DNA from 3 places in the Halopseudomonas sabulinigri genome. Region 1 is predicted to be linked to each of the others. Evidence: predicted binding sites of a transcription regulator. Region 1 holds the regulator's gene; each other region holds the start of a gene.
The links. Region 1 encodes LexA, which represses DNA repair genes until DNA is damaged. Its sites were predicted from a motif close to CTGTNTNNNNANACAG; they were not measured.
Positions count from the first base shown of each region.

Region 1 (7,433 bases):
CGCCGTTTCTACGCCGAGAAGATGGGTGACATCGTGACCGAGCGTTTGGGTGAAAGCTTCCCCAATCTGATGGACTACGGCTTCACTGCACGTATGGAAGAATCGCTTGATGACGTCGCCCAGGGCGAGGTCATCTGGAAACAGGTGCTGGATGACTTTTACGCTGATTTCAGTACCAAGCTGAAGGCAGCTTCCTCATCGGATGATGAGCGCAGCATGCGCGCTAATCAGCCCACACCAACCGATATCGCCTGCAAGGCGTGCGGTCGCCCGATGATGATCCGCACTGCCTCGACCGGTGTTTTCCTCGGCTGTTCTGGCTATGCGTTACCGCCGAAAGAGCGTTGTAAGGAAACCATCAACCTGGTGCCCGGCAACGAAGTGGCTGCCGATGACGATGAAGGTGAGTCTCGAGTGCTGCGCGCCAAGCACCGTTGCCCGATTTGCAGCACGGCGATGGACAGCTATCTGGTCGACGAGACGCGTAAGTTGCATGTATGTGGCAACAACCCGGACTGCAACGGCTTTGAGATCGAAACCGGTCAGTTCAAGATCAAGGGCTATGACGGCCCGGTGCTGGAATGCGATAAGTGCGGCAGCGAAATGCAGCTGAAAACCGGTCGTTTCGGCAAGTACTTCGGCTGTACCAACAGCGAATGCAAAAATACCCGTAAGCTGCTCAAGAGCGGCGAAGCCGCTCCGCCGAAGATGGACCCGGTCAAAATGCCGGAGCTGAAGTGCGAGAAGGTGGACGATGTCTACATTCTGCGTGATGGCGCTTCCGGGCTGTTTCTGGCTGCCAGCCAGTTCCCGAAGAACCGGGAGACGCGTGCGCCGTTGGTGAAGGAGTTGCTGCCGCATAAGAGCGAAATCGACCCCAAATACCATTTCCTCATGGACGCGCCGGTTGAAGATCCGGATGGCAATCCCACGGTTGTGCGTTACAGTCGCAAAACCAAGGAACAGTACGTACAGAGCGAAATTGACGGCAAGCCCAGCGGATGGCGCGCTTTTCATGACGGCAAGAAGTGGTCGGTGGATGACGGCCGCAAGAAAGCCAAGCGTTGAGGTAAGCCTCGATGGCTAACGAAGTCTATACCCGTACCAATCAGGCCCTGTTCTTTACGCGCAGGGCGCTGGATGCCTGGGCAGAAGCCGAGGCTTCTGATGCCCTGGATGCGCTCAGCCTGGTGCAGTACCACCGCGAGCACGCGCTATTCCACCTGTATCGCGGCGTACTCGCTGTGGTGCACGAGGTGGCAGACCGCTACCGCTGGCCATTGGTAGAGCTGCGTCAGGTTGAGGCGGCTTTGTTGCCCTCGGTGGTGGCACGTTTTCCGGGCCCCGAGTTGGCGGAGCTGACCGAGCTGGCGGACAACCGCGAAACCTGGTTGGCGCGACTGCTGGCAGCCTGGCAGCAGCTGCAAGCGCCACCCTTACCCGAAGCCTCGGCAAACAGCCTGATTGCCAGTAGTGCGGTCAAGGGAGGTGAGTGGGGGCTGGCTGAGGCTCAGGAAGCCTGGGCTGCCCTGTCCGAGCGAGTACGCAGTTACCGTGAAGGCATGGTCGAGTGGTAGCAGGGCTGCGGTGCCGAGGCGGGTGTGGTAAACTGCGCGCCTGCACCACAGGAGATTAGATCAGATGCCTTCACCCTTTCTTGAAATCGTAGAGCTGGATAACGGCAAGGTGGCCTTGCGTCGCTCCGATGAGGAGGGCGAGCCGTTGCTGGTGATCGAGTTTTCGGTGGATGCAAAGGACTACCTGCAGGGCAATTACATCGAAGTGGCTAAGGCCATGATTAGTGCCGGCATGCAGATGGCCGGGCAGATGATGGATGAAGACGAGGACGATCACGTTCCAGAGGATCGCGTTCTTCACTAGGCATCGGGCCGGCAAGGTGAGCCAGATTAGAGTATGAGCCGCAGCTGATTCTGCGGCTTTTTTGTGGCTGCCGTTCAGGCAGCCTGCAGGCGGATGTTGAGGCTGCGGCACTGACCGCTCTGAGCTGCACGCTCAAGGCGCGGCGCAGTGCTGCTGTCAGGTGATAGCCAGCTGACGACGGTATGGCTGCAGCCCAGTTTGAGCAGGTCACAACAGAGTTTGGTGGCATCCATGCCGGGCTTGGAGCGAACGATCATGATCCGTGAGGGGTCCAGATCGGCGCTGCGTAGCCACTGGTTGCTGAGACTGGCCGGCGGGTCTATCAAAGTGAGCCAGCGCGGTGCAGCGCTATTGCTGAGGTCGCGCAGCACCGGTGCCAGCCATTGCAAGCATTGGCGCGCCGCGCCCTGCAGGCTTATTTCGCTGTAACCGTACTCCGGCTCATCGGCCGGCGCGGTTGCCGGCTGCTGTGGTATGGCGCGAGAAAACCGGCTGTGTTCCATGCGCGTTGCCATCAGCGCATTGTGAAACAGGTCGGCCTGGGTCAGTGTCTGTTGGTCAGGGCGGGCGTACTGCATTCTCAGCTCCTCAGCGGCGGATTACACCGACGCTCAAACCTTCAATGGTAAGTTCCTGTTCTGCCAGATTGACTTCAATCGGCTTGAATTCGGGGTTTTCCGCAATCAGGGAAACCTTGCGCCCCTGCTTCTGAAAGCGCTTAACGGTGACTTCATCGCCAATCCGGGCGACGACAATCTGGCCGTTGCGCGCTTCGCTGGTACGGTGAACTGCGAGCAAGTCGCCATCCATGATGCCGATATCCTTCATGCTTTCACCTTGCACACGCAGTAGATAGTCGGCGCGCGGGTGAAAGAAGCCGGGGTCAATGCGGCAATGGTCTTCGATGTTCTCCAGTGCCAAAACGGGCGCACCAGCGGCAACGCGGCCAATAACCGGAAGCTGGTCGTCGCTGGTTTCCTGCTCGGCCTCGGGCAGACGGATGCCGCGGGAAGCGCCTGGAATCATTTCGATAGCGCCCTTGCGGGCAAGGGCGCGCAGGTGATCCTCGGCAGCGTTGGGCGATTTGAAGCCCAAGGTCTTGGCGATGTCGACGCGCGTCGGCGGGTAGCCGTTGCCGTCCATGTACTCCTTGATGAAGGCCAATACCTGCTGTTGTCTTGCGGTAAGCTTCTGCATGGAAGTGCGCCTGTTTGTTTATCCAGTAGCTGTGATTATATACAGTTGTTCTTGCTCGGCAACCCCTGTTTTTCTCAAGCGCATTTCAGGCTTGGCGTCTGCGTCGATTAATGAGACAGTTTCGGTGCTCCATACAGGGTTGACAGTTTGTCTGTTTTAAACGTATGTTTGAAACAATTGTTTGTAGCCTGGGAGTCCACATGGCGCAGTCTGATACCGTTAAACGCATATTGGATGCAGCAGAACAACTCTTTGCCGAGAAGGGGTTTGCTGAAACGTCCCTGCGTCTGATTACCAGCAAGGCTGGGGTCAATCTGGCGGCGGTCAATTACCACTTCGGCTCCAAAAAGGCGCTGATCCAAGCTGTCTTCGTACGCTTTCTTGATCCGTTCGTCAGTAGCCTGGAGCGTGAGCTGGATCAGCACGAGCAGCGTGGAGACCTGCGCCAGCTTGGTCTTGAGCAGTTGCTGGAGATGCTGGTTGACCAGGCACTGGCGGTCAAGCCACGTAGCGGCAATGATTTGTCTACCTTCATGCGTTTGCTGGGCTTGGCCTTCAGTCAAAGCCAGGGCCACTTGCGCAAATATTTGGCCGAAGTGTACGGCAAGGTATTTCAGCGCTATATGGCGCTGGTTTACGGGGCTGTGCCGACCATTCCGCCGCAGGAGCTGTTCTGGCGCGTGCATTTCATGCTGGGCAGCGCAGCCTTCACCATGTCGAGTATGAAAGCGCTGCGCGCTATCGCGGAGGCCGAGTTTGCCGAGCATCGTGCAGTGGATGAAGTGCTGCGTCTGATGGTGCCTTTTCTGGCGGCCGGTATGCGCGCAGACAACTTGCCCGCCAGAGTGACGCAGCCGGAAAGCGCGGCGGTTTAGCGTTTTACCCTTACCTGTATGCAGCTGATCCGTTATCGTGTGCGCAGATAACGGAGACAGTCATGCCGCTGGACCATATTCACATCTCGATAGGCAATCAGCAGCTCACCGGTTTCAGTGGTGGCGCGGCTGTGTGCCGCTATCCCATTTCTTCAGCCCTCAATGGCCCAGGCGAACAGAACGGCTCGGGTTGCACGCCACGTGGCGCGCATCGTGTGCGCGCGCGCATTGGCGACGGTGAGCCGCTTAACGCGGTATATCGCGGTCGTCGTCCGACGGGCGAGGTGTGGACGCCCGCTCTGGCTGCGGCGAACCCGCAGCGGGACTGGATACTGACCCGCATACTCTGGTTATGCGGCAACCAGCCCGGCGTCAATCGCGGTGGTCAGGTCGACTCCCAGCGCCGCTATATCTATTTGCATGGCACGGGCGATGACCAGCCCATGGGGGTGCCGCTGTCGCATGGCTGTATTCGCTTGCGCAACACCGACATGCTGGAACTGTTCGAGCGGACGCCGGTCGGTTGCACTGTTCAGATTGACGCCGATTAACTAAGCCTGGGCGTCGCTTTCCAAGTCAGGAGACCTTTGTTTGAAACACGCTTCATTGATGCTGGATCTGCCAGGCCTCTGGCTTGAGCCACAAGACCGCGATTTGCTGCGTCAGCCGGAAGTCGGTGGCATGATCCTGTTCGCGCGTAACACTGAATCGCCTGAGCAGGTGCGCCAGCTGGTGCGCTCTATCCGGGCAGTACGCCCCGATATGTTGATCGCAATAGACCAGGAGGGCGGGCGAGTGCAGCGGTTGCGCCGTGGCGTGCAGCGTTTACCGGCGCTGGCAGATATCGCCCGTAAGGGCGGCGAGCAGGCTGGCGCTGCCGCGCGCGCCGCCGGCTGGCTGATGGCGACGGAAATGCTAGCTTGCGGCGTGGACATCAGCTTTGCGCCGGTGCTGGATCTGGATCACGGGCGCAGCGGGGTCATCGGTAACCGTTCACTGGGTAGTGACCCCGAATGTGTGAGCTTTCTTGCCAGCGCTTACATCGATGGATTGACCCAGGCGGGCATGGCGGCGACGGGTAAGCACTTCCCGGGGCATGGTTGGGCCGAGGCCGATTCGCACTTTGCGCTGCCGATCGATGAGCGCAGCGAGGAGCAGATTCGGGCGGTGGATATGAAGCCCTTTGCGCTGTTGGCCGGGCAGTTGGGGGGCATCATGCCAGCCCATGTGGTGTATTCGCAGGTGGATGCCATGCCTGCCGGTTTCTCACGGTACTGGTTGCAGCAGGTACTACGTGAGGAGCTGCAGTTTACCGGCGTCATTTTCAGCGATGATTTGAGCATGGCGGGCGCTCATGTGGTGGGTGGCATTGCCGAGCGCATCGATGCCGCGGTGAATGCCGGCTGCGACATGCTGTTGATTTGCAATGACAGAGCAACAGCAGAGCAGGGGTTGATACACGCACAGACGCGGCAACTGCAGCCGCCTGCAGGGCTGTCGCGCATGCTGGCGCGCAGCACGGTGGCGGCGGACTACAAGGCGCGCCCCGAATGGCGCACGCATTACTCACTTCTCAGGGAGCTGGACCTGGTTTGATTGACACCATTAATGATCTGACTGCAGAGCTGAATCTGGAACAAATACCGCTGATCGGAGAAGCCTGGGTGTATCAGGTGTTCGCGGTGGTACTGTCCGCGCTGGTGGCGGCTTACGTCGTCAAGCGCGTTCTTGATCACCTTGAGCGCCGTGCCGAGCGCACCCATAACATGTGGGACGACGCCCTGGTTTACGCGGCTCGGCGCCCGGCGTGGGTGCTGATCTGGTCGATGGGATTGATGTGGGCGGCGCGGATTACCGCCAACCAGATGGATGAGGGTCTGGCAGATGTACTGGACCAGATTCAGCGCATTCTGCTTATTGTTCTACTGTGCTGGTTCATTCTGCGGCTGATGAAACAGATTGAAAAACGCCTGGTTGATCCGCGTTATCGCGAAAAACCGGTAGATCAGACCACGGTCAGCGCGATTGGCAAATTGCTGCGTGCTTCGGTCATCATCACCGCTGCCTTGGTTATTCTGCAGACCCTTGGCTATAGCGTGTCCGGTGTGCTGGCGTTTGGTGGCATCGGCGGCATCGCGGTTGGCTTTGCGGCCAAGGATCTGTTGGCCAATTTCTTCGGTGGGTTGATGATTTACCTCGACCGGCCCTTTGCTGTCGGTGACTGGGTGCGCTCGCCCGATCGCGATATCGAGGGCACCGTCGAGCACATCGGCTGGCGTCTGTCGCGGATTCGCACCTTTGACAAGCGGCCGATTTATGTCCCCAACGCGATTTTCAACAACATCGTGGTGCAGAACCCGTCGCGCATGACGCATCGGCGTATTTATGAGCACATCGGCATCCGCTACGCGGATATCGGCCATATGGAGCCGATCGTGCACAAGGTCCGCGAGATGCTCAAGGAGCATGAAGATATCGCGCAGGATCAAACCCAGATGGTGTTCTTCGACCGTTGCGCGCCATCCTCGGTAGACTTCTTCATTTACTGCTTTACCACGCCGGTATGGGCGGAATATCACCGCGTCAAAGAAGATGTGCTGCTGAAGATTCTGGCAATTATTGAAGAGCACGAAGCGCAGGTGGCCTTCCCGACTTCTACCCTGCATCTGCCTGATCCGTTGGCCTTGCGTGCTGAGGCGCAGCCAAGTGAGCGCCAGGGCGGACCTGAATCATCCAAAGAGCCGAGGCACGCACCAGAGGGCAGCAACGCATGAGCACCTGGGGGATTATTGGCGGCACGGGCCTGACCGAGCTGGATGGCATTGAGCTACTTGGCGAGGACTGGCCCGAAACACCTTTCGGCAGGCCGTCTGCGCCGCTGGTGCACGGGCGCATGGGAAGCGAGGAAGTGGTTTTTCTGGCGCGCCATGGCAAGCCGCACCGTATTCCACCGCACCGGGTCAATTACCGCGCCAACCTCTGGGCACTGCAAGCGGCGGGTGTACAGCAGATTGTGGCAGTCAATGCGGTGGGCGGGATTCATCCGCGGCTGACCACGGGCAGCTTCTGTGTGCCCGACCAGATCATCGATTACACCTGGGGGCGTGCCTCCAGTTTTTTTGAGGATGATCTGGAGCACGTGGTGCATGTCGACTTCTCCTGGCCCTATGATGCGCAGCTCTCTGCGCGGCTGGGGGCGTTGTTGCAGGCACGCGACCTCAGCTATCTGCAGGGCGGTGTCTATGCGGCGACGCAGGGGCCGCGGCTTGAGTCGGCGGCGGAGATTGTGCGGCTGGAGCGTGATGGCGCGGATCTGGTGGGCATGACCGGGATGCCCGAGGCGGCGCTCGCTCGCGAACTGGCGTTGCCCTATGCTTGCCTGGCGCTGGTGGTGAATCCCGCCGCTGGCAAGTCATCCGAGGTGATTACCATGGCCAGCATAGAGGCGGTCATTGCGCAGGGTATGCAGCAGGTCAAGCA
Region 1 covers NZ_LT629763.1:1,150,325-1,157,757, reverse strand. Annotated here, with positions in the region: gene topA (type I DNA topoisomerase) at 1-1,068, shown strand, start outside; gene BLU26_RS05200 (DUF6586 family protein) at 1,080-1,577, shown strand; gene BLU26_RS05195 (hypothetical protein) at 1,642-1,881, shown strand; gene sulA (SOS-induced cell division inhibitor SulA) at 1,956-2,459, opposite strand; gene lexA (transcriptional repressor LexA) at 2,470-3,078, opposite strand; gene BLU26_RS05180 (TetR/AcrR family transcriptional regulator) at 3,279-3,953, shown strand; gene BLU26_RS05175 (L,D-transpeptidase) at 4,016-4,504, shown strand; gene nagZ (beta-N-acetylhexosaminidase) at 4,563-5,549, shown strand; gene BLU26_RS05165 (mechanosensitive ion channel family protein) at 5,546-6,727, shown strand; gene BLU26_RS05160 (S-methyl-5'-thioinosine phosphorylase) at 6,724-7,433, shown strand, end outside.

Region 2 (7,433 bases), 1.4 Mb from region 1:
CACCATGTCGCCCTGGATGGGCCCTGGCCGCACAATGGAAACCTCGATCACCAAATCGTAGAAGGTCCGCGGCTGCAAGCGCGGCAGCATAGCCATCTGCGCGCGCGATTCAATCTGGAATACGCCGACGGTATCGGCGCGGCTGATCATCTCGTATGTCGGTTTATCCTCTGCCGGAATGCTCGCCAGTGTCAGATCCAGGTTGCGATAGTGGCGCAGCAGATCAAAGCAGCGGCGCAGCGCACTGAGCATGCCCAGGGCCAGAATATCCACCTTGAGCAGCCCTACCGCATCCAGATCGTCCTTGTCCCACTGAATGACCGTGCGCTCGGCCATGCTGGCGTTCTCGACCGGCACCAGCGTGTGCAGCGGCGCCTCGGAGATGACAAAACCGCCCGGATGCTGCGACAGATGGCGGGGAAAGCCGATCAACTCACCAGCCAGCGTCAATATGCGATGCAACGCCTGGTTGTCGGCAGCAAAGCCAGCCTCCGCGAGGCGCTCGGCATCCGGTATGCGGTTGCTCCAGCGGCCACAACAGCGTGCCAGCTGGTCAATCTGGTCTGCCGGCAATCCCAGCGCCCGGGCAACATCACGCACAGCGCCGGCAGCATGGTAGGTGTTGGCTACGGCAGTGAGGGCGGCCCGTTCACGCCCATAGCGGCGAAACACATACTGGATCACCTCTTCGCGGCGTTCGTGTTCAAAGTCCACATCAATATCCGGCGGCTCGTCACGTTCACGCGAAATGAAGCGCTCAAACAGCAGGTTGCTGTGTGACGGGTCGATTTCGGTAATACCCAGGGCGTAACACACCGCCGAGTTGGCCGCCGAGCCTCGTCCCTGGCAGAGAATATTTTGCCGGCGCGCGTAATCGACGATGTCGTGCACGGTAAGAAAATAACTGTCGTAAGCCTTTTCGGCGATCAGCTGCAGCTCACGCTCAATCTGCTCTGCGACCTTGTCTGCCACGCCTTGCGGCCAGCGCCAGCGCAGGCCACGCAGAGTCAGCTCACGCAGCCAGCTGGCCGGCGTGTGCCCCGCTGGCACCACTTCATGTGGATACTGATAACGCAGCTGGCCAAGATCAAACTGGCAGCGGTCGGCGATACGCCGGGTTTCCGCCAACAGCGCGGGCGGGTAAATCGCCTGCAGTACCGACAGGCTGCGCAGGTGGCGCTCACCGTTGGCGTGCAAGCGGTAGCCGGCCTGCATCACGGTACAGTGGTGACGAATCGCGGTGAGGGTGTCCTGCAGCGCACGGCGGCCGCGCGCATGCATGTGCACGTCGCCGCTGGCCACGCAGGGCAGCCCCAAACGCGCGGCCAGCCCCTGCAACTGATCTAGCCGCTGCGCATCATCCGGCCCACGGTGCAGCTCGACCGCCAGCCACAACACACCGGCAAAGCGTTCAACCAGCCAGCGGCCCTGCGCCTCGCTCGCCGAGGCATCGGGCAGCCAGAGCGCCAACAGGCCAGCCAGCCCAGCGTCCAGGTCCTCGGCCAGCAGTTGGTAACAGCCCTTCTCTGCGCGGCGCCGCGCCAGCGTCAAAAGGCGACACAGGTTCTGATAGCCGTTCAAGTTCTCTACCAGCAAGACCAGTCTCGGGTTACCGATAGCCGAGTCCACCAGATCGCCGTTGTCGATCTGTACTTCACTGCCGACAATCAGCTTGAGGCCGGTAGCCTGCGCCGCCTGCCAGGCACGGACGATACCCGCCAAGGTGCCCTCGTCAGTGATCGCCAGCGCGTGATAACCATGCAGTTGAGCCCGCTCGAACAGCTCCTGCGCGCTGGAGGCACCACGCTGGAAGCTGAAGTTCGACAGGCAATGCAGTTCGGCATAACCAAGACTCATGCAAACCAACCGTGAACCCACATGGGCCCCGCGCCACCGGCAGCATGAAAAGCCCAGGCGCGGCGCCCATCGCGGGTTTCGACCAGGTAGTAATCGCGGCGCACATCGCCGCCATCCCACCAACCGGACTCGATCCGCTCCGGGCCACAGAGAATGCGCGGGAACAGATCGTCCAGCGGTTGTGGTTCAGCCAGCAGCCAGCCGGGACGCGGCGGCTCGTCTAGTTGCGCTGCGCCGGCCTGCGGCTGCGCACTCCAGGCCTGCTCTGGGCGGTGATCGGCACACAGTGCAAGGCCTTGCACCGCATCATCGCCCAGCCGCGCGCGCAGCCTTTCGCGCAACTGCTCCCAAGCCAGCGACTGCTGCGGACGCTCAACAAACAACTCGCCCGCCGCCGGCACGAAGCGCGGCAACTCCTGGGCCCGCACCGCAAACGCCTGGACCGGCGCACGCAGCTGCACCGCTTCCAGCCTGCCTCGGGCCAGTTCAAACAACATGCCCGGCTCCCGATCGGCGCTCAGCAATCCCACCGGCACCTGAGTCGGCTCACCCTCACGATGCTCCAGCAGCAGTACGAAGCGCTGTACGCCACAGTCCCGCCCGGCCAGAAATACCGCCAGATCTCCGGTCAGCCGGCGTAGCGGGAACAGCAGGGAGGCAATGGATTCCACCTCAAAATTGAACTCCACCCGCCCGGCGAAATCATCGGGCGGCTGGTAGGCGCCAAGCGCCAGGGGGTGCAAGCCCTGCAGGGTATCAAGGTGATCCAGCAGGCTGCGCGGAAAACGTCGTGCCAGACTGGCACGTGGCAACGCCAATACCTGATGCAGCTTGCGCAATCCCATACGCGACAGCTCATCGGCGGCTTCGGGCGCAAAACCACTGCGGCTCACCGGCAGCTCACGCAGGTAATCCGGCAACTGCAGCTCATCAACCGCCAAGCCGTCAGCCACATTCACCAGCACCCGTGCAGCCAGCGCATTGGGCGCCACGGCAATACGGTGAGAAAAGCCCAGCTCCGCTAGCTCTCGGCGCAGACGCTGCTCAAAACGCGGCCAGGGGCCGAACAACCCCAGACTGCTCTGTACCTCCACCAACAAGGCACGAGGATAATCAAGGCTCACATGGGAGCTGAACCGGTAAGCCCAGGCAGCCAGAAAAGTCTGCCAGTACTGAACGTGCTCGGGGTCGTGCTCAACGCAGACAAAGTCGTCACTCAGTGCGCGTGCGGCGGTCAGCGTTTGCCCGCGACGGATACCCAGCTCACGGGCCGCCGGATTGACCGCCTGCACCAGCCGGCGCTGCACCGGACCCTGCACCAATACCAAGGGTTGCAACGGGTCTTCGCGCGTGCGCAATACCGCGTCCAGTGCCAACTGCGGCAACAGAATACAGGCCCAACGCATGAGCGCTCAGTGCCCCAGCGCGAGCGCGTGACTGGGCGCCAGCCCGCCACGGCATTTCAGCACCCGCAATTGATTGGGGCGCAGTTCCAGCAACAGCCGCAACGCGGCGGGCGAGGCGTTTATCGCCTCGCGTTGCGGGCGCAGGACAAAAGCCAGCGTATCTCCCGTTTCAGCCGCCACCTGTAGCCGGCGCAGAGCGCGATCATCGGTGCGCTCTGGCCAGCAGAGCACAGCACCACAGCTACCGGACCGCAAGCACTGTTCAGCCGCCCAAAGTGCATCGCTGCCGCTGGCCTGGATGATCGATAACCGTGGCAAGGCCACCCGTGCCTGCGCCCAGGCAGGTGCAAAGGGTATCGCCGGCGGCGCGACCAGCACCACCCGCTCATCCTCGGCAGTCAGACGGGTCAGCGTAGGCCACAGCAGTTGCAGCTCACCGCTGCCCGCAGCGGGCAACAGGATTTCGTTGAGCGCAGCGGCCTGCCAGCCACCGCTGGGCAGCGCGGCGTCCAGTACCGCATGGCCCGTAGGCTGCAGCTTGGCCGGCGGCACTTCCTGCCGGCCACGCCAAACGCGCCGCTGCTGCAGCAGACTATCGAGCGCAACCACCGAACCCATCGCTCACCCTCCTGACAGGAAATAACAATAAACTGTATATACATACAGCATATTTTACTCCCTTACGGCGGGTCAATCGCTAAACGACAGGCACGACGAATGGGCGTGCTGCCATACGCTGCACGCGGTAAAGAGACAGAAGGTTCGGTAAGTACAGGTCAGGCCGGGCGGTGTGCCAGCCATTCAAGGTCCTCGGGGCGAGTCACCTTGATATTGTCCGCACGCCCTTCCACCAGCAGCGGCGCCTGGCCGGCCCACTCCATGGCAGAGGCTTCATCGGTAATGGTGGCTCCGGCCGCAAGGGCGCCGGTTAAAGCCTGCTGCAACGCGCCAAGACGAAACATCTGCGGTGTATAAGCCTGCCAGAAAAGCGCGCGATCCGGCGTGGCCGTTACCCGACCATCGCTGCCAACCTGCTTGAGGGTATCGCGTACCGGCACGGCCAACAGCCCACCGACCGGATCATCTGCCAACGTGTGTAACAGGCGCTGCAGATCAGTCTCTGCCAGGTTGGGGCGAGCCGCATCATGCACCAGCACCCAGTCACCGTCTGCTGCACCCAGTTCGCGCAGCGCTGCTAGACCATTGAGCACCGAGTCCGCACGCTCACGGCCACCACCTGCACGGGTGATACGACTATCGTTCGCACAGGCCAGCGCCGGCCACCAATCATCCGTTGCTGACAGCGATACCACCAGGCCGCGCAAGCCGGGCTGGTCGAGAAAACAGTCAAGGGTATGTTCGATCAGGGTGCGTTCACCCCAGAGAAGATATTGCTTGGGACGATCTGCCTGCATGCGCGCGCCTACACCGGCCGCCGGCACCACCACCCAGAAAGGAAGCATCACGGCACTTATTCGCCGCTCAGCTGAAACAGGGTTTCGCCCTGTTTGACCATGCCCAGCTCATGCCGGGCACGCTCTTCTACCGTTTCGACGCCTTGCTTGAGCTCGATCACTTCAGCTGCCAGCACCCGATTACGTTCCAGCAGCTGCTCGTTCTCGCGCTCCTGGCTGGCAATCTGCTGCTTGAGCTGGGCCACATGCGCCAGACTGCCTTCACCCACCCACAGGCGATATTGCAGGCCAGCCAGCAACAGGATCACACTCAGCCACAGCCATTTCACAATATCGACACTCCTGCAGGGCAAGCCGGAAGGCTATCAGGTTGTTGGACCGCCAGCTAGCGGCTCACCACAACGCCCTGATGCCGCTCCGGCCCGAGATCAACCGCGAAATTCAGCGCGACCCTTGTAAGGCGCCTGACCAGCCAGTTGCTCTTCAATGCGCAGCAGCTGGTTGTACTTGGAGACGCGGTCGGAACGGCACAGCGAACCCGTTTTGATCTGACCCGCTGCAGTCCCTACTGCCAGATCGGCAATGGTGCTGTCTTCGGTCTCACCGGAGCGGTGCGAGATAACCGCTGTAAAGCCGGCGGCCTTGGCCATCTGAATGGCTTCGAGGGTTTCGGTCAGCGAGCCGATCTGGTTGAACTTGATCAGAATGGAGTTGCCGATTTTCTCGTCGATACCGCGCTTGAGAATCTTGGTGTTGGTCACGAACAGGTCATCACCCACCAGCTGCACCTTGTCGCCGATCTTGTCGGTCAGCACTTTCCAGCCAGCCCAGTCGGACTCGTCCATACCGTCTTCAATGGAGATGATCGGGTAACGCTGGGACAGACCGGCGAGGTAGTCGGCAAACCCGGCAGCATCAAATACCTGGCCTTCGCCGGCCAGGTCGTATTTGCCATCCTTGTAGAACTCGCTGGAGGCGCAGTCCAGTGCCAGAGTGACGTCGTCGCCCAGGGTGTAACCGGCGTTGGCTACCGCTTCAGAGATGGCAGCCAGCGCATCTTCGTTGGAAGCCAGGTTAGGTGCAAAACCGCCTTCGTCACCCACTGCGGTATTCAGGCCACGGGCCTTCAATACGGCTTTCAGGTGATGGAAAATCTCGGCGCCCATGCGCAGCGCATCGGCAAAGTTCTTGGCACCCACCGGCTGCACCATGAACTCCTGGATATCCACGTTGTTGTCGGCGTGCTCGCCGCCATTGATGATGTTCATCATCGGCACCGGCATGGAGTAGACACCAGGCGTGCCGTTCAAATCAGCAATGTGCGCGTACAGTGGCACACCCTTGGCCTGAGCGGCGGCCTTGGCAGCGGCCAGCGAGACAGCCAGAATGGCGTTGGCGCCCAGGGTGGCCTTGTTCTCGGTGCCGTCTAGCTCGATCATCGCGCGATCCAGCTCGACCTGCTCCTTGGCATCACGGCCAACCAGCAATTCGCGGATGGGGCCATTGATATTGGCAACTGCCTTGAGTACGCCCTTGCCCATATAACGGCTCTTGTCGCCGTCACGCAGCTCCAGCGCTTCACGCGAACCGGTCGAGGCACCGGAAGGAGCGCAAGCACTGCCCACAATGCCGCCTTCCAGAATTACGTCCGCTTCAACCGTGGGGTTGCCGCGTGAGTCGAGGACTTCGCGGCCTTTGATATCAATGATTTTTGCCATCTTTACTTGCTAGCTCCATGTAATGGGGTAATCGGATAAAGGCGCAGATCAAGCGGTTTCCAGTTCCGGGAAGCCCTTGATCAGGTCATCAAGCTGTTTCAGCTGGGTCAGGAAAGGCTCCAGCTTGGCCAGCCGCAGGGCACAGGGGCCGTCGCATTTGGCGTTGTCAGGATCGGGGTGCGCTTCAAGAAACAGCCCCGCCAGGCCCTGGCTGATACCGGCCTTGGCCAGGTCAGTGACCTGGGCACGGCGGCCACCGGCGGAATCACTGCGTCCACCGGGCTGCTGCAAGGCATGGGTCACATCAAAGAATACCGGGTATTCAAATTGCTTCATGATGCCGAAGCCCAGCATGTCGACAATCAAGTTGTTGTAGCCGAAACTGGAGCCGCGTTCGCAGAGCACCAAGTTGCTGTTACCCGCTTCTTCGCACTTGGTAAGGATGTGCTTCATTTCCTGGGGGGCCAGAAACTGGGCTTTCTTGATGTTGATCACCGCATTGGTCTTGGCCATGGCCACTACCAGATCGGTCTGACGGGACAGGAAAGCAGGCAACTGGATAATGTCGCAAACCTCAACCACCGGCGCCGCCTGATGCGGCTCATGCACGTCGGTAATCACCGGCACGTTGAAAGTGCGTTTGATCTCTTCGAAAATCTTTAGCCCCTCTTCCATGCCGGGACCACGGTAGGAGTTGATCGAGGAGCGGTTGGCCTTGTCGAAGCTGGCCTTGAACACGTAAGGGATGCCGAGCTTCTCGGTCACCCTGACGTATTCTTCGCAGATCTGCATGGCCAAGTCGCGAGACTCCAGCACGTTCATGCCGCCAAACAGGACAAACGGCTTGTCATTCGCCATCTCGATGTTGCCAACCCGCACGATTTTCTGTGCCATAGCCTTATCGCTTCCTCAGGATTTGCTTGCGTGCTGCTTCAGCGCTGCACCCACGAAGCCACTGAACAGCGGGTGGCCATAACGCGGCGTGGAGGTAAATTCAGGGTGGAACTGGCAAGCCACAAACCACGGATGATCCGCGA
Region 2 covers NZ_LT629763.1:3,745,861-3,753,293, reverse strand. Annotated here, with positions in the region: gene BLU26_RS17160 (error-prone DNA polymerase) at 1-1,878, opposite strand, end outside; gene BLU26_RS17155 (Y-family DNA polymerase) at 1,854-3,263, opposite strand; gene imuA (translesion DNA synthesis-associated protein ImuA) at 3,270-3,881, opposite strand; gene ispD (2-C-methyl-D-erythritol 4-phosphate cytidylyltransferase) at 4,040-4,726, opposite strand; gene ftsB (cell division protein FtsB) at 4,735-5,007, opposite strand; gene eno (phosphopyruvate hydratase) at 5,107-6,396, opposite strand; gene kdsA (3-deoxy-8-phosphooctulonate synthase) at 6,445-7,290, opposite strand; gene BLU26_RS17125 (CTP synthase) at 7,306-7,433, opposite strand, start outside.
Region 2: imuA (translesion DNA synthesis-associated protein ImuA) is a predicted target of LexA. The motif match lies at 3,914-3,929, and genes of this name have one in related genera.

Region 3 (7,433 bases), 1.4 Mb from region 1:
TGGTCGACAAGAAAATCTCCAACATCCGCGAACTGCTGCCGGTACTGGAAGCCGTTGCCAAGGCTGGCCGCCCGCTGATGATCGTTGCCGAAGACGTTGAAGGCGAAGCGCTGGCGACTCTGGTCGTCAACAACATGCGTGGCATCGTCAAGGTTGCTGCCGTCAAGGCGCCTGGCTTTGGTGACCGTCGCAAGGCCATGCTGCAGGACATCGCTGTACTGACCGGTGGTACCGTGATCAGCGAAGAGATCGGCCTGAGCCTGGAAACCGCGACTCTCGAGCACCTGGGTCAAGCCAAGAGCGTACAGATCAACAAGGACAACTCCACCATCGTTGACGGCGCCGGCGCCAAGGCCGACATCGAAGGTCGCGTTGCTCAGATCCGCAAGCAGGTTGAAGACACTTCTTCCGATTACGACCGTGAGAAGCTGCAAGAGCGTCTGGCCAAGCTGGCTGGCGGTGTTGCTGTGATCAAGGTTGGCGCGGCTACCGAAGTTGAAATGAAAGAGAAGAAGCACCGCGTAGAAGACGCGCTGCACGCTACTCGCGCTGCCGTAGAAGAAGGTGTGGTACCTGGTGGTGGTGTAGCACTGGTTCGCACGCTGGCTGCTATCGACGGTCTGAAGGGCGACAACGAAGATCAGAACGTCGGTATCAAGCTGCTGCGCCGCGCTGTTGAAGCGCCGCTGCGTCAGATCGTGACCAACGCCGGTGACGAAGCCGCTGTTGTACTGCAGGCAGTCAAGGCTGGCGAAGGTAACTACGGTTACAACGCTGCTACTGGCGAGTACGGCGACATGATCGAGATGGGTATCCTTGATCCCGCCAAGGTGACTCGCGCTGCGCTGCAGGCGGCTGCTTCGGTTGCCAGCCTGATGATCACCACTGAAGCCATGATTGCCGACCTGCCAGAAGAGGGCGGCGCTCCGGCGATGCCTGATATGGGCGGCATGGGTGGCATGGGTGGTATGGGCGGCATGATGTAACACTGCTCCACCGCAGGCCCCGAAACCCGGCTCACTTGAGCCGGGTTTTTTATTGCCGCCTGTTAAAGCGGGCGGTACACGCTGCTCGGCTGGTCAGGTACGGTGACTGTTTTGTAAGAGATCACCTACAAGGTGCGTAAGCGATTCGCACTTGAGTGCGTGGGGGATTGGTTGTTTTTGCTTAGGATAAACTCTAAGTGACTGTTTGTTATTGATTTTTATTTTGCAGTGCGGTGGCTGTTGCTGTTTTTGCCGGGTTGCGCGGAACTTATGAAACGTTAAGATACACCCATGCGCAACGGACAGCGCTGCTCGGCAGGGAGCTTGAGCCAGGGAATTTCAGGATGATGAAGCCAGGATGGCTGGACACGGATAGCACGTATGGACTGAAGAGTGGGCGAGTTTACTCGCCCCTTTTTTTTTGCCTGAAATTTAGCCCAAGCCCCAAGCCCCAAGCCCCAAGCCCCAAGCCCCAAGCCCCAAGCCCCAAGCCCCAAGCCCCATAAAACTATTAATGTTGACGACTGCACGTCTAGTCTGCGCCTGCCGCTTGCCCACAAAAAGCCGGCGCGAGGCCGGCTTTTTCATAGGCATTGAGCGTGTTGGTGCTCAGCGCTCCAGATACTGCAGCTTGTCCGGTACGCCATCCCACTCTTCGGCGTCGGCCAGTGCGTCTTTCTTCTCGGTGATGTTTGGCCAGACTTCTGCCAGATCGGCATTCAGTTCGGTGAATTCCTGCATATCCTCCGGGATCTCGTCTTCGGAGAAAATCGCGGTAGCCGGACATTCTGGTTCGCACAGGGCGCAATCGATGCACTCGTCCGGGTGAATGACCAGAAAGTTGGGGCCTTCGTAGAAGCAGTCAACCGGGCAGACCTCAACGCAATCGGTGTACTTGCACTTGATGCAGTTGTCGGTAACAACAAAAGTCATGGTGGGGTCTCCATCGAATCAGGCGAACAAAATCTGGCGCGTAGTCTATCAGCTTTTACGTGCCGGTACAGAGCGCTCGCGCGCTTTGTACCGATTAAGCGGTGTTTGCGGCACGTTTAATGAAAATAAGTATCATTTACCTGCGTGTTGGCCAAAGTTAAAGCCACTCTTTCTTCATCTGGTATAGCAGGTCAAGTGCCTGGCGGGGGCTGAGGTCATCCGGGTTCAGGCCCTGCAACTGCTCAACCAGCGGGTGCGCCGCACTGGCAAACAGGTCGTTCTGGATAGGCTGGCCGGCCTGCGCGCTGCGGGCGCCACTTTGTTGTTCCAGGCTGCTTTGTTCCAGCTTGGCCAGGTGCTCCCGCGCACGCAGGATGACCGGCCGGGGTACCCCGGCCAACTGCGCCACCTGCAGGCCATAGCTCTGGCTGGCGGGCCCGGGTTGTACCTTGTGCAGGAACACAATGCGCTCATTGTGCTCGGTGGCGTTGAGGTGCACGTTGGCCACGCCAGGGTCGGTATCGACCATACTGGTGAGCTCAAAGTAATGGGTCGCAAACAGGGTGAAGGCGCGTATTCTGGCCAGATACTCGGCGGCCGACCAAGCCAGTGACAGGCCGTCAAAGGTGCTGGTGCCGCGCCCGACTTCATCCATCAGCACCAGGCTGTGTTCGGTTGCGTTGTTGAGGATGTTGGCGGTTTCGCTCATTTCGACCATGAAGGTCGAGCGGCCACCGGCCAGATCGTCGCTGGAGCCGATGCGGGTAAAGATGCGGTCTACGCAGGACAACTCGACCTCCGCTGCCGGCACGAAGCTGCCGATGTGCGCCAGCAGTACAATCAACGCCGTCTGGCGCATGTAGGTCGATTTACCGCCCATGTTGGGACCGGTAATGATCAGCATGCGGGTTGCATCATCCAGCGTCAGGTCGTTGGCCACGAAGGGCGTTTCCAGCACCTGCTCAACCACCGAGTGGCGGCCCTGGCGGATATCAATCCGGCTGTCAGCAACAAAGCGCGGCCGACTGTAGCCCAGGGCGGCGGCGCGCTCAGCCAGGGTGGCCAGCACATCGACCTCGGCCAGGCTGGCTGCCGTGGTCTGCAGCTCGGCCAGCTCTTGATTGAGGCGATCCAGCAGCTCCTCGTACAACTGTTTTTCCCGTGCCAGGGCGCGGCTCTTGGCCGACAGCGCCTTGTCCTCGAAGGTCTTGAGCTCGGGAGTGATGAAACGTTCGGCGCCCTTGAGTGTCTGCCGGCGGATATAGTCCGCGGGGGCCTGCTCGGCCTGGCTGCGCGATAGCTCAATGAAATAGCCGTGGACGCGGTTATAACCGACTTTCAGGCTGCTGAGACCGCTGCGTTCGCGCTCGCGGGTTTCCAGGTCGATCAGATATTGGCCGGCGTTTTCGCTGATGTTCTGTAGCTCATCCAGCTCGGCATCAAAGCCCGCCTTGATTACGCCGCCGTCACGCAATACGGCGGGCGGGTTGTCGATTACCGCGCGGCTGAGCAGTTCGGCCAGTTCGGGATAAGTTTGAATGCGCCGGGCAAGGCCCATCAGATGGTCTGCCTCGAGGCTGTGCATGCAGTCCTGCAGTTCCGGCAGCGCCAGCAGTGCATCGCGCAGGCGTGCGAGGTCGCGGGGGCGGGCCGAGCGCAGGGCGACGCGAGCGAGAATGCGTTCAATGTCGCCAATGCCTTTGAGTCTGGGCTGCAGGTCAAGATAGTACTGCTGGTCGAGCAGGGTGCTGATACTGGCCTGTCGCGCGTTCAGCACCTGCATGTCACGTAGTGGGCGATTCAGCCAGCGGCAAAGCAGTCGGCTGCCCATGGCGGTGGCGCTGTGGTCCAGTACCTCCAGCAGGGTATTGTCGCGCCCGCCACCCAGGTTTTGATCGATCTCCAGATTGCGGCGGCTGGCGCCGTCGATAATCACGCTGTCTTCAAAGCGCTCTTGAGCAATGCTGCGCAGGTGCGGCAGGGCGGTGCGCTGGGTTTCCTTGGCGTAGCTCAGCAGCGCGCCGGCCGCGCCGAGGCCCAGGGTCAACGAGGCACAGCCGAAGCCGGCCAGATCCTTGGTGCCAAATTGTTGAGTCAGTGCTTTGTGCGCGCTGTCCTGATCAAACTCCCAGGGCGCTCTACGGCGCACCGCGCGCCGGCGCTCAATGGGGGTGTTGCTCTCCCAGTCATCGGGAATCAACAGCTCGGCCGGTGCCAGGCGCTCAAGCTCGCCCAGCAGGGTCTCCCAGCCGCGTAGCTCCATGGCTACAAAGCGGCCGCTGTTGATATCCAGGGTGGCCAGACCAAAGCCCTTTTCTGCACCTACCAGGGCGGCCAGCAGGTTATCGCGGCGCTCGTCCAGCAGGGCTTCATCGCTCACGGTGCCGGGGGTGATGATGCGCGCCACCTGGCGTTCAACCGGGCCCTTGCTAGTGGCAGGATCGCCAATCTGCTCGCAGATCACCACCGATTCGCCGAGCTTTACCAATTTGGCCAGATAGCCTTCGGCGGCGTGATACGGAATGCCCGCCATGGGGATTGGCTGACCACCGGATTGGCCGCGTGCTGTCAGGGTAATGTCCAACAGGCGTGCAGCCTTTTTGGCGTCGTCATAAAACAGCTCGTAGAAGTCACCCATGCGGTAGAACAGCAGTTGATCGGGGTGCTCCTGCTTGATGCTGAAATACTGCTGCATCATCGGCGTGTGCTGGCCAGCGGTCTTGTCTTTTTTCATCGGGTTTGTAGCGGGTATCGTCAATGAGGTTGGGCGCAAGCGGGGGTGGGTGCCGCGCGCTGTCGAATTGGCAGCAAGGTTATCATGCCCCTCTGGCCGGCTGCAGGTTCCGTAACGCAATTTAAGGGGAATTGGCTAGATGCCGCGGGCTTGCGGGTGACCGCGTGCAATCCGTGCACATGCGCGGCCCAGCGGTTGCAACCTGCGGCTGATTCCGGGGTCCAGGGTATTCGCAGCATGCGTTGCCCGTGGCATGCTTGGTCGTTGGTTTTTTCGAGAGGTAGCCCATGTCGCACTATGATCCGTTGATTGATTCCATGGCCGCCCGCCTGGGCCGAGTGCTGGGCCACCTGCAAGCGCGGGTTGCCACGGCTGAGTCCTGTACCGGTGGCGGTATTGCTGAGGCCATTACCCGGGTTGCGGGGAGTTCGGCCTGGTTTGAAACCGGCTTTGTGACCTACGCCAATCACAGCAAACAGCGTTGGCTTGGCGTTGCTGCCGATCTACTGGAGGCTCACGGGGCTGTGAGTGAAGAGGTCGTTCAGGCTATGGCCAGTGGCGCCGCTGCGGCGGCCGAGGCGCAGTTTGCGGTAGCGGTGAGCGGGGTGGCCGGCCCGGATGGCGGCTCCGCGGAAAAGCCCGTCGGCACCGTCTGGTTTGGCTGGGCGCTGGACGATGGCAGTGTGCTAACCGAGCGTAAGCGCTTTCTCGGCGGACGCCGGGAAGTGCGCGCACAGACTGTGCTGCACGCCCTTGAACGGCTGGTAAACGAAGCAGAAAAACGGGCTGCGAACCGGTTATCAGTCTGAGCGAAAAAGGGGGTAGGCAACGCCAGACTTCTGTGGAACAATACTGACCAAATATACAGTACTTTCACTTTTCGGGTGTCACAGCCCCGCCAAGCCAAAGAGGATGCACAATGGACGACAACAAGAAAAAGGCGCTTTCCGCTGCTTTGAGTCAGATTGAACGTCAATTTGGCAAAGGCGCGGTCATGCGCATGGGTGATCACGAGCGTCAGGCGATTCCGTCGATCTCCACCGGCTCGCTCGGTCTGGATATCGCGCTGGGACTCGGCGGTCTGCCCAAGGGCCGGATTGTTGAAATTTACGGCCCGGAGTCATCCGGTAAAACCACTCTGACCCTGTCGGTTATCGCGCAGGCACAGAAGAGCGGTGCAACCTGTGCCTTCGTCGATGCCGAGCATGCGCTCGATCCCGAGTACGCCGGCAAGTTGGGCGTCAACGTTGACGACCTGCTGGTCTCGCAGCCGGACACCGGCGAACAGGCGCTGGAAATTACCGATATGCTGGTGCGCTCCAACGCCGTAGACGTGATCATCGTCGACTCGGTGGCCGCGCTGGTACCCAAGGCAGAAATCGAAGGCGAGATGGGTGATCACCACGTGGGTGTGCAGGCGCGCTTGATGTCGCAGGCGCTGCGCAAAATCACCGGTAACATCAAGAACGCCAACTGTCTGGTGATCTTTATCAACCAGATCCGTATGAAGATCGGTGTCATGTTCGGTAACCCGGAAACCACCACCGGCGGTAACGCGCTGAAGTTTTACTCCTCCGTGCGTCTGGACATTCGCCGCACCGGTGCGGTGAAAGATGGCGATGAGGTGGTTGGCAGCGAAACCCGCGTCAAGGTCGTCAAGAACAAGGTAGCGCCGCCGTTCCGGCAGGCCGAGTTCCAGATTTTGTACGGCGCCGGCATCTACCACAATGCCGAGATCGTCGACCTGGGCGTACAGATCGGCCTGGTTGAGAAATCCGGTGCCTGGTACAGCTATCAGGGCAACAAGATTGGCCAGGGTAAGGCCAATGCGGCCAAGTACATGGAAGAAAATCCCGCGATCGCCGAAGAAATCGAAAAGGCCATCCGCGACAAGTTACTGGCCAAGCCTACTAAGAAGGTAGAAGCCGACGCCGACGCCGAGCTGGAAGGCTAATACCGTCAGGCCATGTTCTCTCGCACAGTTCTGGAAACGCCCGCTGCAATACGCCGCTCAGCGATGGATCTGCTGGCGCGGCGCGAACATAGCTATCGCGAGCTGTTACGCAAGTTGCGCCAGCGCGGCGCAACGACCGCGGCAGCCGAGGTTGAGCTTGATCGGCTGGTAGAAGATGGCCTGCTTAGCGACGAACGCTTTTGTGAGGCCTACGTTTATTCGCGCAGCCAGCGAGGCTACGGCCCGGCCCGGCTGCGTGAAGAGTTGCGGCAACGTGGCGTCGCTGAAGCCCTGGTAGAGCAGACCCTGAGTGAAGCACAATGGGACTGGCAGGCGTTGGCACAACAGGTGTTCAGCAAGCGCTTTCCCGAGGGTGAGGCACTAGATGCAACTGAACGGGCCAAACAACTGCGTTTTATGCAGTATCGTGGCTTTTCAGGTTTTCAGCTTGATTGACGAAGTCGATCAGGCTACGCAAGGTACCCTGATCGCGACCGTTGAAAGCAAATCGCAAGCCGGTCAGCGAGTTTAGTTCCGGCTCGTCTCCTGCAATACCTTTTTCCTCCTGAACGAATCCTCCCTGCCGGCAAAGGCTACCGAACGTCGACGGCAGTTGTGCGAGCGCCTGGCTGCTGAGCGGCTGATTCAAACGCAACAGGTATTCCTCGCCCAGCCAGCGGGCAGAGTGAAAGTTGTGATAGAAACTCAGCACCTCTTGCATGGCTGCCGCCGGGCTCTTGACCAAGGTCAGCAAATTGAAGTCGTTGGCGCGTATGTAGCCCGCGCTCTGCAGTTGTTCGCGAAAGAAGTTGAGCAGACTGTCCCA
Region 3 covers NZ_LT629763.1:3,790,587-3,798,019, forward strand. Annotated here, with positions in the region: gene groL (chaperonin GroEL) at 1-986, shown strand, start outside; gene fdxA (ferredoxin FdxA) at 1,596-1,919, opposite strand; gene mutS (DNA mismatch repair protein MutS) at 2,077-4,653, opposite strand; gene BLU26_RS17365 (CinA family protein) at 4,941-5,462, shown strand; gene recA (recombinase RecA) at 5,573-6,607, shown strand; gene BLU26_RS17375 (regulatory protein RecX) at 6,620-7,063, shown strand; gene BLU26_RS17380 (LOG family protein) at 7,023-7,433, opposite strand, start outside.
Region 3: recA (recombinase RecA) is a predicted target of LexA. The motif match lies at 5,506-5,521, and genes of this name have one in related genera.